One region of the Pantoea allii genome, then DNA from elsewhere that is predicted to be linked to it. Evidence: predicted binding sites of a transcription regulator. Region 1 holds the regulator's gene; each other region holds the start of a gene.
What was found. The regulator sigma-54, encoded in region 1, starts transcription at its own class of promoters, with help from an activator protein. The targets are predictions, from matches to a motif close to GTTGGCACANNTTTCGCTNT.
Positions count from the first base shown of each region.

Region 2: the regulator sigma-54 is predicted to act here: its motif matches at 1,593-1,612, upstream of glnK (P-II family nitrogen regulator).
Region 3: the regulator sigma-54 is predicted to act here: its motif matches at 2,568-2,587, upstream of glnA (glutamate--ammonia ligase).

Region 1 covers NZ_CP125958.1:4,165,579-4,170,599, reverse strand. Annotated here, with positions in the region: gene mtgA (monofunctional biosynthetic peptidoglycan transglycosylase) at 1-50, shown strand, start outside; gene npr (PTS phosphocarrier protein NPr) at 53-325, opposite strand; gene rapZ (RNase adapter RapZ) at 322-1,176, opposite strand; gene ptsN (PTS IIA-like nitrogen regulatory protein PtsN) at 1,226-1,705, opposite strand; gene hpf (ribosome hibernation promoting factor) at 1,858-2,145, opposite strand; gene rpoN (RNA polymerase factor sigma-54) at 2,167-3,603, opposite strand; gene lptB (LPS export ABC transporter ATP-binding protein) at 3,652-4,377, opposite strand; gene lptA (lipopolysaccharide ABC transporter substrate-binding protein LptA) at 4,383-4,937, opposite strand; gene lptC (LPS export ABC transporter periplasmic protein LptC) at 4,906-5,021, opposite strand, start outside.
Region 2 covers NZ_CP125958.1:3,480,906-3,485,926, forward strand. Annotated here, with positions in the region: gene amtB (ammonium transporter AmtB) at 1-1,167, opposite strand, end outside; gene glnK (P-II family nitrogen regulator) at 1,202-1,540, opposite strand; gene QNH99_RS16580 (SmdB family multidrug efflux ABC transporter permease/ATP-binding protein) at 1,798-3,573, opposite strand; gene QNH99_RS16585 (SmdA family multidrug ABC transporter permease/ATP-binding protein) at 3,566-5,021, opposite strand, start outside.
Region 3 covers NZ_CP125958.1:117,964-122,984, forward strand. Annotated here, with positions in the region: gene glnL (nitrogen regulation protein NR(II)) at 1-824, opposite strand, end outside; gene glnA (glutamate--ammonia ligase) at 1,018-2,427, opposite strand; gene typA (ribosome-dependent GTPase TypA) at 2,860-4,683, shown strand; gene yihX (glucose-1-phosphatase) at 4,907-5,021, shown strand, end outside.

The DNA of each region.
Region 1 (5,021 bases):
TGCGTCAGTTGGGTGGAGAAGGCTTTCTGCAGCGCAATCATCTGAACTGACGTTAGTCTTCGTCGAATCCGGCTTCAAACAGCTCAATGACAGCGGCCAGCGCTTCGGTTTCCTGCGGGCCGCTGGCCTCTATCTCAATATGACCGCCTTTGGCGGAGTCCAGCATCAGTAACGCAATAACGCTGCTGGCTTCCGCCTCGGTACCGGTCTCATTGCGTAACAGCACTTCTGCATCGAAACTCTGTACCAGTTCAAACAGCTTCATGGCGGGGCGCGCGTGCATGCCCAGCTTATTTCTGATTTCAACAGTTTGCTTAACGGTCATGATTTACGTTTTTCCAGCGTGCGATGACGAGACTGTACATTTTTACCGCGTGAGCGAAAATAGTCAGCCAGCTGCTCTGCGATATAAACCGAACGGTGCTTACCGCCGGTACAACCGATCGCCACGGTGAGGTAGCTGCGGTTATTGGTCTCCAGCATGGGAAGCCAGAGTTCCAGATAGCTACGCGTCTGATAAATGAAGTTATGGACTTCGGTGTGACGATCGAGGAACGCGGCGACAGGCCGATCCAGGCCCGTCATCGGACGTAGCTTGGGGTCCCAGTGTGGGTTAGGCAAAAAGCGCACGTCAAAGACGTAATCGGCATCGATGGGAATACCATGTTTGAAGCCAAACGACTCAAACACCATCGTCAGCTCACGCTCGCGTTTACCCAGCAAGCGGGTACGCAGCATTTCAGCCAGCTCATGTACCGACATTTCTGAGGTATCAATAATCAGATCGGCACGCGAACGCAGAGGCTCAAGCAGGTCACTTTCTTCATCAATCGCGCTTTCCAGCGACAGATTCTTGCTGGATAACGGATGCAGGCGGCGCGTATCACTGTAACGACGGATCAGCGTGTTGCGATCGGCATCAAGAAACAGCAGCTGCGGTGAAAATGCCGAAGGCAGATTGTTGAGCGCTGTTTCAAAAATCTCAGGAGATTCAGGCATATTACGCACATCAATACTGACCGCCGCAGAGATATTGCGCTCGACCAGTGACTCTGCTAACTGTGGCAACAGTACCACTGGCAGGTTATCAACGCAGTAAAAACCCATGTCTTCCAGCGCGCGGAGCGCCACTGACTTTCCTGAGCCTGACCGACCGCTGACGATCATCAGCACCATGACCTTCTCTCCCGTTTTAAATCCGGTTCAAACCGGTAAATCACGCGCTTTATTGCTCTGTTGGTTCTTCGGTAATAATCGCATACAGCTCTTCATCGCTCTGCGCGGCACGCAGGCGGCGGCAAACCGTTTTATCCGCCAGCCGTTTTGCCACTAACGACAGCGTATGTAGATGGGTTTTACACTGGTCAGCCGGAACCAGCAGCGCAAAAAGGAGATCGACGGGCTGGTTATCCACGGCATCGAAAGCAATGGGTTGCTCCAGGCTGATAAAAACGCCTACGGCCCGTAAGGTATCCTCCTCCAGCTTGCCATGCGGAATGGCAATACCGTTACCGATACCGGTGCTCCCCATACGCTCACGCGTAAGAATCGCTTCAAACAACGTTTGATGCGGCAGGTTGAGCTGCTTAGCGGCCAGTTCGCTGATAATCTCAAGCGCCCGTTTTTTGCTTTGGCAGTGTACGCTACTGCGGGTGCAGTCTGGCGAAAGCACTGTGCTCAATTCCAGTGTTAAATCATTGTTCATTATCGTTTCACTTGCGAGTTCACATAGCCATCGAATCAATACGCAGACATCACGTAGCGACTGAATGGCGCTAGCATAGATGACAAAACGGGGCGGTTAATCCGCCCCATCCTTTCAGCTCTGCGCGCCGGGCGCGCCTGCCAGCGTGAAGGTTAGTGTTTTTTTAGCTTGTCTTTATATTTGGTCAGTTGACGGGCCAACTTGTCAATCAATCCGTCAATCGCCGCATACATATCTTCCGCTTCAGAGGTCGCGTGCAGCTCGCCACCATTGACGTGCAGGGTCGCATCGGCGATTTGCGTCACCTTTTCCACTTTCAGGACAACATACACCTGATTGATATGATCAAAGTAATGTTCCAGTTTGGCAAATTTTGTCGTCAGGAATGCCCGCAAGGGGTCGGTGATTTCAACGTTTTGCCCGGTAAGGTTCAGCTGCATAGGTCTTCCTTCTCATTTCTGTCAAACCAGTTGTTTACGCTGATTTGAAGGCGGTATGGACAAAGACTCGCGATATTTAGCGACGGTTCGACGTGCCACTATTATCCCTTGATCAGATAACATGGAGGTCAGTTTACTGTCACTCAAGGGCTTGGCGGGGTTTTCCGCCGAGATTAATTTTTTCACCAACGCACGAATAGCGGTAGATGACGCTTCTCCGCCACCTTCAGTATTAACATGGCTGGAGAAAAAATACTTCAGTTCAAAAATGCCACGCGGGCTGTGAAGGTATTTTTGCGTGGTAACGCGGGAAATGGTCGATTCATGCATATCCACAGCCTGGGCAATATCGGCCAGCACCATGGGACGCATAAATTCCTCTCCCTGCTCAAAAAAGGCCTGCTGCTGCTCAACGATACAGCGGGAGACTTTTAATAATGTCTCGTTGCGGCTTTCAAGGCTTTTAATCAGCCAGCGGGCTTCCTGCAAGTTGCTGCGGATAAACTGACTGTCGCTGTCGTTACGTCCTGCACCGCCCATGGCGGCGTACTGCTGGTTAATCTTCAGTCGCGGGAGACTGTCGGTGTTGAGCTCAACCGTCCAGCGCGTCGCGACTTTGCGTACCAGCACATCAGGAATAACGTATTCCGGTTCGCCGGTGTTAATCGACTGCCCCGGACGTGGATCGAGCGACTGAATCAGCAGCATCGCCTCTTTCAGCACGTCTTCTTTCAGACGCGTCACGCGCATCAGGCTGCGGAAGTCATGATTAGCAAGAAGATCAAGATGGCTGCTGACGATCAACCGTGCTTCCGCCAGCATAGGCGTTTCGGGCGCATATTGCGACAGCTGCACCAGCAGGCAGTCACGTAAATCGCGCGCGCCAACGCCGACCGGATCAAAACGCTGAATGCGCTTCAACACGGCTTCAACCTCATCCATTTCCAGCTCATCGTTACCGATGCTGTCAAGAATGTCTTCAAGCGAAACGGTAAGGTAACCCGTGTCATCGATGGCATCGACGATGGATGTGGCAATGGCACGATCGTTATCGCTAAAAGGCGTTAACTCCACCTGCCACATCAGGTAGTCCTGAAGAGACTGCGTGGTTTCACCCTGGTAAATCGGCAGTTCATCATCCTGATAATCGGTACCGGTTCCTGAGGGCGTGCCTGCGGTGTAAATCTCATCCCAGGTCGCGTCAAGCGGCAACTCTTCGGGCATATCCTTCTGTTCCAGCGCTTCACGGGTGTCCAGTCCCGCTTCGCCTTCCTGATACTCTTTTGCGTCTATTTCTTCGTGCTGTTCGGTTTGCTCAAGCAGGGGATTACTTTCCAACGCCAGCTGTAACTCTTGCTGAAGTTCAAGCGTAGAAAGCTGCAGCAGACGAATCGCCTGCTGCAGCTGTGGGGTCATTGCCAGTTGTTGGCTGAGCCTGAGTTGCAAACCTTGCTTCATAGACAGGATGGATATTCCCGGGTAAACATCAGTATTAACGACACCTTATCAGAGTCTGAACTCTTCACCCAAATAAACCCGTTTAACTTGCTCATCTGCAAGGACTTCGCTCGGCGTACCGTGTGCAATCAGGTTGCCCTGACTGACGATATAAGCGCGTTCACACACCGCCAGCGTTTCACGCACGTTATGGTCAGTAATCAGCACGCCAAGGCCACTGTCACGCAGGTGTTCAATGATCTTTTTAATGTCGATAACGGAAATGGGATCAACCCCGGCAAACGGCTCATCCAGCAGGATAAATTTCGGATTAGCCGCCAGCGCACGCGCGATCTCAACACGACGGCGTTCACCGCCCGACAGCGATTGCCCCATATTGTCGCGCAGATGCGCAATATGAAACTCTTCCATTAGCTCGTTAGCCCGGTCCTGTCGCTGCTCTTCGGTTAAGTCGTCGCGGATTTGCAGCACCGCCATCAGGTTGTCGTACACGCTCAGGCGACGGAAGATAGAGGCTTCCTGCGGCAGATAGCCGATGCCGCGACGTGCACGCGCATGGAGCGGCAGAATACTGATGTCTTCGTCATCGATGATGATGCGTCCCGCATCACGCGGAACAATGCCTACCACCATGTAAAAGGTGGTGGTTTTACCGGCGCCGTTGGGGCCCAGCAGACCGACGATTTCACCGGATTTTACCTGCAGACTCACGTCTTCAACCACGCGACGGCCTTTATATGCCTTCGCCAGGTTTTCTGCGATTAATGTGGCCATAGTGATCAGTTACTCTTTTTTTCGCTGTTGGTTGACGCGGGCTTATCCTGCAACTGCGAAGGCACCAGCACGGTCGTCACGCGATTGCTCTGGCCCTGGCTGTAAGCCTGCATTTTTTGCTCTTTGACCAGATAGGTGATGCGGTCGCCTTTGATGTTGCTGTCCAGCTGTTGAATATACGCATTGCCGGTCAGCTCAACAAAGTCATTGGCCAGCTCATAATGCAGCTTGGACGCGTGCCCCTGAACCGGTTTGCCATTGTCCTGCATCTGGTAAAAGGTCGCAGGGTTACCGTAAGCATCAACAATAGTTTTCTTACTGTCGCCGCCCGGACGCGTCACCACGACTTTATCAGCGGTAATTTTGATCGAGCCCTGAGTGACAATGACGTTACCGGTGAAGGTCGCCACGTTGCCTTGCAGATCCAGAGCCTGGTTTGCAGAGTCGATATTGACGGGTTTGTCCGAGTCACCGGTCAGCGCCAGAGCAGGCAAGCTGGTTGCAAGCAGCAGGCTGGCCAGTAAAAACTTAATGCTGTTTTTGTTCATTTTGAATTTCATAAGAAGTTTTGACCTTTTCGATTAACTCGGCGTTCTTTGTCCGTAAATTACCGCGCATTCTCATACCGGTAGAGTTAAAACTGC
Region 2 (5,021 bases), 680 kb from region 1:
GGACCAGACAATCGTGACACCCACGCTCAGCAACTGAATCGAAACCTGATGACCCATGGTGACGCCTGGGGCATAACCTACGCCGCCCAGCGAGGAAGACGCGAATACACCTGTCAGGATACAACCGATGATGCCACAGACGCCGTGAACACCGAATACGTCGCAAGGATCGTCAACCCGCAGCCATCTTTTCAGCGTTGTCACGCCCCAGATGCCAGCCAGACCACCCACTAAACCGATAATTAACGCGCCACCGACACCGACATAACCACAGGCTGGAGTGATGGCGACCAGGCCAGCAATGAAGCCAGAACAGGCACCTAACAGCGAAGGTTTGCCGCGCATCGCCCACTCACCAAAGGTCCATGCCAGCACGGCACCCGCAGTTGCAACAACGGTATTCAGGAAGGCCAGTGCAGCAATTTCGTTAGCGGCAGACGCCGACCCTGCGTTAAAACCAAACCAGCCGACATACAGAATCGCCGTACCGGTGAACACCATCGGCAAGTTATGCGGTTTAAATGCCTCTTTACCAAAACCGGCACGTTTACCCACCAGGTAAGCACCGACCAGGCCTGCAACCGCAGCGTTAATGTGCACCACCGTGCCGCCTGCAAAGTCCAGTGCGCCATCCTGAGCCAGCAAACCGCCCGCCCATACCATATGTGCGATAGGCACATAGGCCAGCGTGAGCCACACCAGGACAAAAATCAGTACCGCGGAGAAGCGAATACGTTCAGCAATAGCACCGACAACCAGCCCTACGGTAATACAGGCAAACGAGGCCTGGAATGCCACGTGGATATATTGATAAAAGCTGCCCATCACCGCTGTCAGAGCAATGTTTTTCAGCATCACCCAGTTAAAGCTACCAAAGAAGGCGTTACCTTCACTGAAAGCCAGTGAGTAGCCATAAATGACCCACAGCACGCACACCAGCGAAAAGGTCACAGCCACCTGGGTCAGCATAGAAAGGACGTTTTTACCGCGGATCAGGCCACCGTAAAACAGCGCAATCCCAGGAATTGACATAAACAGCACCAGCGCGGTGCAAATCATCATAAAGGCGTTATCGGCTTTGTCTGCAACGGCAGGTGCAGCAGCCATTGCCAGCGACGGTAACAGTGCCAGGCTGGTGAGGCCCAACTTGGTCAGCATTTTATTCATTTTTTTTCCATCCCATCACATTACTGAGTCTTGTTTACAGTGCGGCTTCGTCGGTTTCGCCGGTACGTATGCGAATCACGCGCTGCAGTTCAGCAACGAAAATCTTACCGTCGCCAATTTTTCCGGTGTAAGCCGATTTACTGATTACGTCCACCACTTCGTCCAGTTGGTCATCGGCAATGGCGATATCAATTTTTACTTTAGGCAGAAAGTTCACGCTGTATTCCGCACCACGGTACAGTTCGGCGTGCCCTTTCTGACGCCCAAAACCTTTCACTTCGGAGACGGTCAGTCCCTGAATACCAATTGAGGATAATGCCTCTCGCACATCTTCAAGCTTGAACGGCTTAATTACGACGGTAACCAGCTTCATAGCCTCTCCTTAAGGGTTTGAAATAAGTAAGTCTCATGGACACGCAGAGACTTAAGCAAAGCCTGTGCCAGATGTAATTAAAGGATGAAATCAGTTATCAGGCCGCGACGGAATAAGGCTCAGTTAATGCTGAATATGTGGACAGGAAAAGTCAGAAGGACAGATAAGCGAAGCGGATGCACATCTTTGGTGCGCTCAGGCTCAAAGACGTGCATCCAAACGGATCAAGGGAGAAAATATGTGCAAAAAAGGTGCAATCAGACGGCGCTGACTAACGGCGCGGCCAGTTCCAGCTCCTCACCTGCCTGTTGCAGCTGGTACATTTGCCAATAGCGCCCCTGTAATGCCAGGAGTTGCTGATGCGTGCCCTGCTCCACCACGTTACCGCGGTGCAGCACCAGAATGTTGTCGGCTTCGGTGATAGTCGAGAGGCGATGAGCGATCACTACCAGCGTCGTATGCTGACGCAGGGTACGCAGAGTGTGCTGAATCGCCTGCTCTGTACCGGAGTCGATATTGGCAGTGGCTTCATCAAGAATCAGAATCTTCGGCAACTGCACCAGCACACGCGCCAGCGCCAGTAACTGCTTTTGCCCCACGGACAGGTTATTCCCCTGCTCGCCCAGTCGGGTGTGAATGCCGTCGGGCAAGGCGCGGGCCAGCGGTGCCAGTTGCACCTGCTCCAACGCTGTCCACACCGCGTCTTCACTGATATCCCGGCCCAGACGCACATTGGCCAGCAGCGAATCGGCCAGCACCACCGGGTCCTGTTGCACCATAGCGATATCGCGTCGTAGCGCGTGGTGGGAATACTCGCCCAGCGGGCGATCGTCAAGCCTGACCTCGCCGCGCGTCACCGGGTAGTAACCCATTAACAGGTTCGCCAGCGTGCTTTTACCGCTACCGGTATGACCGACCAGGGCAACAAAACCGCGTGAAGGGACATCCAGACTAATATTGCTCAGCACGTCGCGATTATCGCGATAGGCAAAACTGAGGTTATTCAGCGTAATCCGCCCGGACGTCATCGGCTGGTCACTGTCACCATAATGCTGTTGCGGTGCATCCATCAGTTCAAAAATACGTTCACCCGCCACGACCGCCTGCTGCAACATGGACTGCTGCGTCGTGAGTTCGATCAGCGGCTCATTAAGCCGTCCCAGATAGGTGATAAATGCGTACAGTACGCCGACTTCGAAAACACCCGGCATCGAAAAACTGAACAACAGCAGTAAGCCACACAGCACCAGTGCCGAAAACAGGCTTAAGAGTGGCCGCAGCAGGAAACCATCAAGCCGCAGCGTTTGCATGCGCGCCAGATAATGAGAGCGGCTGGCCTCACCCATGCGTTCGCCAAAGCGCGCCTGCTGGCGAAACTGCTGTATCACGCTCATCCCACTGATCACTTCGTTAAAGCCGTTATTGATATCGGCCAGATAGCTGCGAACGCGCCGGGCTATCGGCGTGCTGAAGCGCTGATAAATCAGCATTACGATAAGCACCATAGGGAAAATCAACATGGCCACCAGCGCCATGCGCCAGTCCAGACTGAACATGGCCACCATCATTGCGCCCACCAGTGCCGCACTGCGCAGAACGGTTGCCACAACGGTCACATACAGATCCCTCACGACTTCGGTGTCGTTGGTCACCCGGGAAATCAGTTGTCCAACCGGCTGGGTATCAAACGCGGCAAGGGGCTGACGCAGGGCCGCGTCCATGGCATCGGTGCGTAAACGCTGTACCACGCCAATAGCGGCCTGGTTAAACAGCAGCGCCTGGCCGTAATGCAGCGCAGCGGCCAGCAGTTGCAACAGAATAAAACTCACCACCAGGCCCGCCACAATGCCCCAGGGCATGTGATGCTTCGCCACCAGATTATCGATAAAATAACTCACCAGTACGGGACCGGTGACTTCGGCGGCGGCGGCAACCCACAGCATTAATACCGCCAGCGACAGGGATTTGCGCCAGGGTTTACCGTAACTCAGCAGGCGTTTGAGTGTTGGCCACATCGGTTGTGACTTAGTCATGTGGCACTCCTTTTTCAGTTTCATCATCATCCAGCGCGGCTTCCAGTTGCTGATAGCGGTACATATCCCGATACCAGCCCGCGTTGTTGCTCAGGGCGGCATGGTCGCCGCGTTGCGCTACGGTTCCCTGATGTAACACCAGAATCTCACTGGCTTCAGTCAGTGCAGATAAGCGATGGGCGCTAATGATCAACGTTTTCCCTTTCCCCCACTGGCGCAGATTATGCAGAATGTCATGCTCGGTGCGCCCGTCAACCGCCGACAGCGCATCGTCCAGAACCAGGATCTCGGCATTGAGCAGCAGGGCACGCGCGATTGAGATACGCTGCTTTTGGCCGCCCGACAACATGACACCGCGCTCCCCGACTTCGGTTTCGTACCCTTGCGGCAGGCGTAAGATATCGTCATGGACGCAGGCCATTTTTGCCGCCTGCTCGATATCCTCCTGACGGGCATCGGGCTTGCCCAGCGCGATGTTATTGGCCACGCTGTCGGAAAACAAAAACGGCGTCTGGCTGACCACCGCCAGGCGGCTGCGCCAGCTGTCCAGACGCAGTTGCGGCAGTGGAATCGCATGATAGCGAATATCCCCTTGCTGAATATCGAAGTGGCGCTGAATCAAACTCAGCAAGGTGGTTTTACCACTGCCGGTCGGGCCACACAGGCCCAGCATATCGCCAGGCTTAAGCTGAAACTCAACGTGGCTCAGGATCGCGCCCGAACTGGCGGGATAGCGAAACTCACGAATGGCAACCTGCAGCGTTCCTGCCCGCTCGGGCAACATTTTATCGCCGTCTTCAACCACCGGTGCCTCAGAGAGCAACGCACGAATCCGGCTCCAGGCAGCACTGCCACGCTCAACAATGTTGAACATCCATGCCAGCGCCAGCATCGGCCAGATCATCAAACCAAGATACATCACAAAGCTGGTGAGCTGCCCGAGCGTCATTTGCTCATGCCACACCAGCCAGCTTCCGCCGCCAATCGCCAGCAGGTTGGCAAAGCCAATCGCGATATAAATGGTGGGATCAAAACGCGCATCTACCCGCGCAACACGCAGGTTTTTCTCGCCGGTGTCGCGAGCAATATCGGCAAACTGCTCCGACTGATGCTGCTCCAGGCCAAACGCCTTGATCATTCGGATGCTGGTCAGGCTCTCTTGCGTCTGGTCGTTCAGGCTGGAAAAGGCTGCCTGCGCCAGTTTGAAACGGTTATGCAACTGCTCGCCATAGCGGTGAATCACCAGCGCCATAAACGGCATGGGTATCAGCGACACCAGCGTCAACTGCCAGCTGATTTGGGTACTCATGGCAATCAACACCACGCATCCCATCACCAGGGAATCCACCAGCGTCAGCACGCCTTCACCGGCGGCAAAGACCACACGATCGACATCATTGGTGGCGCGGGCAATAAGATCGCCGGTACGGTGACGCAAATAAAAGGCT
Region 3 (5,021 bases), 520 kb from region 1:
GTGCCATGCAGCGTTAGCTGAAAGGCCGTACGGGTGCGAATCACGATCGTGCCGCCGTCCTCGCCTAACGCCTGTAGCGCATTACGCACGACATTCAGCAGAACCTGTTCAATCTGGTCAGGATCGTGAGGTAACTCCGGCAGACTGGGATCGTAATCGCGGACCAGAGACACGTTTTCGGGCAGCTCCATCGAGACCAGGTTAACCACCCGTTCAGCGACCTGATGAATGCTCTGGGTAATGTGCATACCCGGTTGTTGAGGCCCTAATAAGCGATCGACCAGATTCCGCAGGCGGTCGGCCTGTTCGATAATAACTTTGGTATATTCGTTCAGCGCGGGATCGGGCAGGGCGCGGGACAGCAGCTGAGCGGCGCCACGCAATCCCCCTAACGGATTTTTAATCTCATGGGCCAGTCCACGCACCAGATCGCGAGCCGCAACCTGCTGAGCATGCTGTAATTGTTCCTGACTCAAACGACGCTGATTATCCATGGGCGCCATTTCCAGCAAAATTAAGCCATCAGGCAACCGTTGTGCCGTGAGTGACATAATGTGTGCCCGGCCATCGACCACCAGAGTGACTTCACTGTCAGTAAAGCCCTGGCCCGCCTCAAGACTCTCGCGCATTACCTCGACATTCAGCGAAAAATAGCCGGTCAATTCAGGTAACGGCGTACCGAATAATTTACGTGAACTTTGCGCCAGTAATTGCTGTGCCGCAGGATTGGCATAATGAATAACCAAATCGTTATCCACCAACAAAATACTGTTGATTAAGGTATTGAGAATCTGCCCTGCATCGGGCAGTGAGGCAGTTGCCATACAGCGTTCCTCTGCACTAATTTAGTGCATTGTAATCTTTAAGCCGGAATTAAAGCGAATGAACGATGAATTCGCGGAGAAAAAAGCCCATCCGAAGATGGGCTAAAGTTTCCACGGCAACAAAAAAACGTTTCAGACTCTCGGTGCCGCCTTTGCAATGTTTATCTGCGGCACCCATTTGCTTACTCTGAAATTAAACGCTGTAGTACAGTTCGAACTCAACCGGGTGCGGCGTCATGCGAACACGATCGTTTTCTGATTTACGCAGTTCGATGTAGGCATCGATAGCATCATCAGTGAACACGCCGCCACGGGTCAGGAACTCGCGGTCTTCGTTCAGGGCAATCAGCGCTTCTTCCAGTGAACCTGCAACTTTTGGAATCTCAGCTTCTTCTTCCGGTGGCAGGTCATACAGGTTTTTGTCCATCGCGTCACCAGGATGGATTTTGTTGATGATGCCATCAAGGCCAGCCATCAGCAGGGCGGTGAACGCCAGGTATGGGTTAGCAGCCGGGTCCGGGAAGCGGGCTTCAATACGACGCGCTTTCGGGCTGGCAACCACCGGGATACGGATTGAGGCTGAACGGTTACGTGCTGAGTAGGCCAGCATGACCGGGGCTTCATAACCGGGCACCAGACGTTTGTACGAGTTGGTGGTCGGGTTCGCCAGGGCGTTAATGGCTTTAGCGTGTTTGATGATACCGCCGATGTAGAACAGTGCCATTTCAGACAGGCCGCCGTACTTATCGCCAGAGAACAGGTTCTGACCGCCTTTAGACAGCGACATGTGGCAGTGCATACCGGAACCGTTGTCACCAAACATAGGTTTTGGCATAAAGGTCGCGGTTTTGCCGTAGGCATGAGCGACGTTGTGCACGACATATTTGTAGATCTGAATTTCGTCAGCTTTTTTGGTCATAGTATTGAAGCGCGTTGCCACTTCGTTCTGACCTGCTGTTGCGACTTCATGGTGATGGGCTTCAACCACCAGGCCCATTTGCTCCATGGTCAGACACATGGCAGAACGGATGTCCTGTGATGAGTCAACCGGTGGCACCGGGAAGTAACCGCCTTTCAAACCTGGACGGTGACCTTTGTTACCGCCTTCATATTCTTTACTGGTGTTCCATGCCGCTTCGATATCGTCGATGGCAACATGTGAGCCAGACGTTGAAGAACCAAAACGGATATCGTCGAACAGGAAGAATTCTGGCTCTGGGCCAAACAGAACGGTGTCCGCAATGCCTGAAGCGCGCAGGTAGTCTTCAGCACGCTTAGCGATAGAGCGTGGGTCACGGTCATAGCCCTGCATGGTGCCTGGCTCAAGGATGTCGCAACGAATAATCAGCGTAGAATCTTCAAAGAAAGGGTCCATCACCGCCGTGGTTGCATCAGGCATCAGTACCATGTCTGATTCATTAATCCCTTTCCAGCCGCCGATGGAAGAGCCATCGAACATTTTGCCTTCTTCGAAGAAGTCAGCGTTAACCTGGTGAGCCGGAATAGTAACGTGCTGTTCTTTACCTTTGGTATCGGTAAAACGCAGGTCAACAAACTTAACTTCATGCTCGTTCATCATCGAGAGAACGTGTTCAGCGGACATACTCAACTCTCCTGGAAATGGTCATTGTCTACATAGTGAGAACCGGGTTACGGAATGAACGACTGTTAACGACCATTCCTGAATCTGATCCTGACCAGCTCTGCAACCGTTGTCTTACATCGTTTTCGTCTGGATAATACAAAGCGAATTCTGTGCCAACTTTATTTCTTTGCACAAAATCGCGCTGTCATGCACCTTTTTGTCATATAAGTCATGCACCATGATAGTCGCAACGCACTGTTTGTGTGCATCTGAGTTGAAAGTGAGCACTTTTTTGGTGCAAAACCTCGATGCAGTGCAAATTTTGCACGGCTAATAGTGCGATTTTGCGACAATGCAATAAACTTTCAGTGAAAAGTGTGATCGTGTTCAGTCTCCCGCTTAATCCGTGTACAATACCGCGTTATTTCTAATGCCTGAGGCAAAAAAGCTGTGATCGAAAATTTGCGTAACATCGCCATCATCGCGCACGTTGACCATGGAAAGACCACCCTGGTTGATAAACTGCTGCAACAGTCTGGTACTTTTGATGCCCGTACTGAAGCCACCGAGCGTGTGATGGACTCCAATGATTTGGAGAAAGAGCGTGGGATTACCATCCTCGCAAAAAATACCGCCATTAAATGGAACGACTACCGTATCAACATCGTTGATACCCCAGGACACGCCGACTTCGGTGGTGAAGTTGAACGCGTAATGTCTATGGTGGATTCGGTACTGTTGGTTGTAGATGCGATGGATGGCCCTATGCCGCAAACCCGCTTCGTAACCAAAAAAGCGTTCGCGCATGGTTTGAAGCCGATTGTGGTTATCAACAAAGTCGACCGTCCTGGCGCACGTCCTGACTGGGTTGTTGATCAGGTATTTGACCTGTTCGTTAACCTGGATGCGACTGACGAGCAGTTGGACTTCCCTATCATTTTTGCCTCTGCGCTGAATGGTATTGCCGGTCTTGAGCATACAGACATGGCTGACGATATGACCCCGCTGTATCAGGCTATCGTTGACCACGTATCGCCTCCACAGGTTGAAGCTGACGCGCCGCTGCAGATGCAAATCTCTCAGCTGGACTACAACAACTACCTGGGCGTTATCGGCATCGGCCGCATCAAGCGCGGTAAAGTGAAGCCTAACCAGCAAGTCACTATCATTGATAGCGAAGGTAAAACGCGTAACGGTAAAGTCGGTAAAGTGCTGACTCATCTGGGCCTGGAGCGTATTGACAGCGACATGGCAGAAGCGGGCGATATCATTGCTATCACCGGTCTGGGTGAACTGAACATTTCTGACACCATTTGTGATCCGCAGAATGTGCAGGCCCTGCCAGCACTGAGCGTGGATGAGCCAACGGTCACGATGTTCTTTAACGTCAACACCTCACCGTTCTGCGGTAAAGAAGGTAAGTACGTGACGTCACGTCAGATCCTTGAGCGTCTGAACAAAGAACTGGTTCACAACGTAGCACTGCGAGTTGAAGAAACTGAAGATGCTGACGCGTTCCGTGTATCGGGCCGTGGTGAGCTGCACCTGTCTGTTCTGATCGAGAACATGCGTCGTGAAGGTTTCGAACTGGCGGTATCCCGTCCGAAAGTTATCTTCCGCGAATTCGAAGGCCGTAAGCAAGAGCCGTTCGAGAACGTGACGCTGGATATCGAAGAAACGCATCAGGGTTCCGTTATGCAAGCCATGGGCGAGCGTAAAGGCGACCTGAAAAACATGGACCCAGATGGTAAAGGCCGCGTACGTCTTGACTACGTGATCCCAAGCCGTGGTCTGATCGGTTTCCGTAACGAATTTATGACCATGACATCAGGTACCGGTCTGCTGTACTCCACCTTTAGCCACTACGATGATATTCGTCCGGGCGAAGTGGGCCAGCGTCAGAACGGCGTTCTGATCTCCAACGGTCAGGGTAAAGCGGTTGCTTTCGCCCTGTTCGGTCTGCAGGATCGCGGTAAGTTGTTCCTGGGTCACGGTGCAGAAGTCTATGAAGGCCAGATCATCGGTATTCACAGTCGTTCTAACGACCTGACCGTAAACTGCCTGACCGGTAAGAAGCTGACTAACATGCGTGCTTCCGGTACAGACGAAGCAACGACACTGGTTCCACCGATCAAAATGACACTTGAGCAGGCTATCGAGTTCATTGATGACGACGAACTGGTCGAAGTTACCCCTCAGTCCGTGCGTATCCGTAAACGTCACCTGACCGAGAACGATCGTAAGCGTGCTTCACGCGGTCCTAAAGACGCGTAAATGCATGTAAGAAGCCCCGTTTAACGGGGCTTTTTTTTTGCCTGCCCGATTGTCATACAGAGTTAAATACAGCCTAAACCAGCCCGTAACTTCTTCTCTATCCCCTTTCAACGTCGTGCCGTCGTGCCTTAACTTAGCGTTTATATTTTTCTCGTCCAGGCTGCCTGTTCAGGCTGCGCTTTTACCGCTAGAGTGAATGATCCAGGGAACCCGAGGAGGCACCATGCTTTATATCTTTGATTTGGGCAATGTGATTATTGATATCGACTTTAACCGCGTGTTAGGTGTCTGGAGTGACCTTAGCCGCGTGCCACTGGCATCGCTTCAAAGTCACTTCC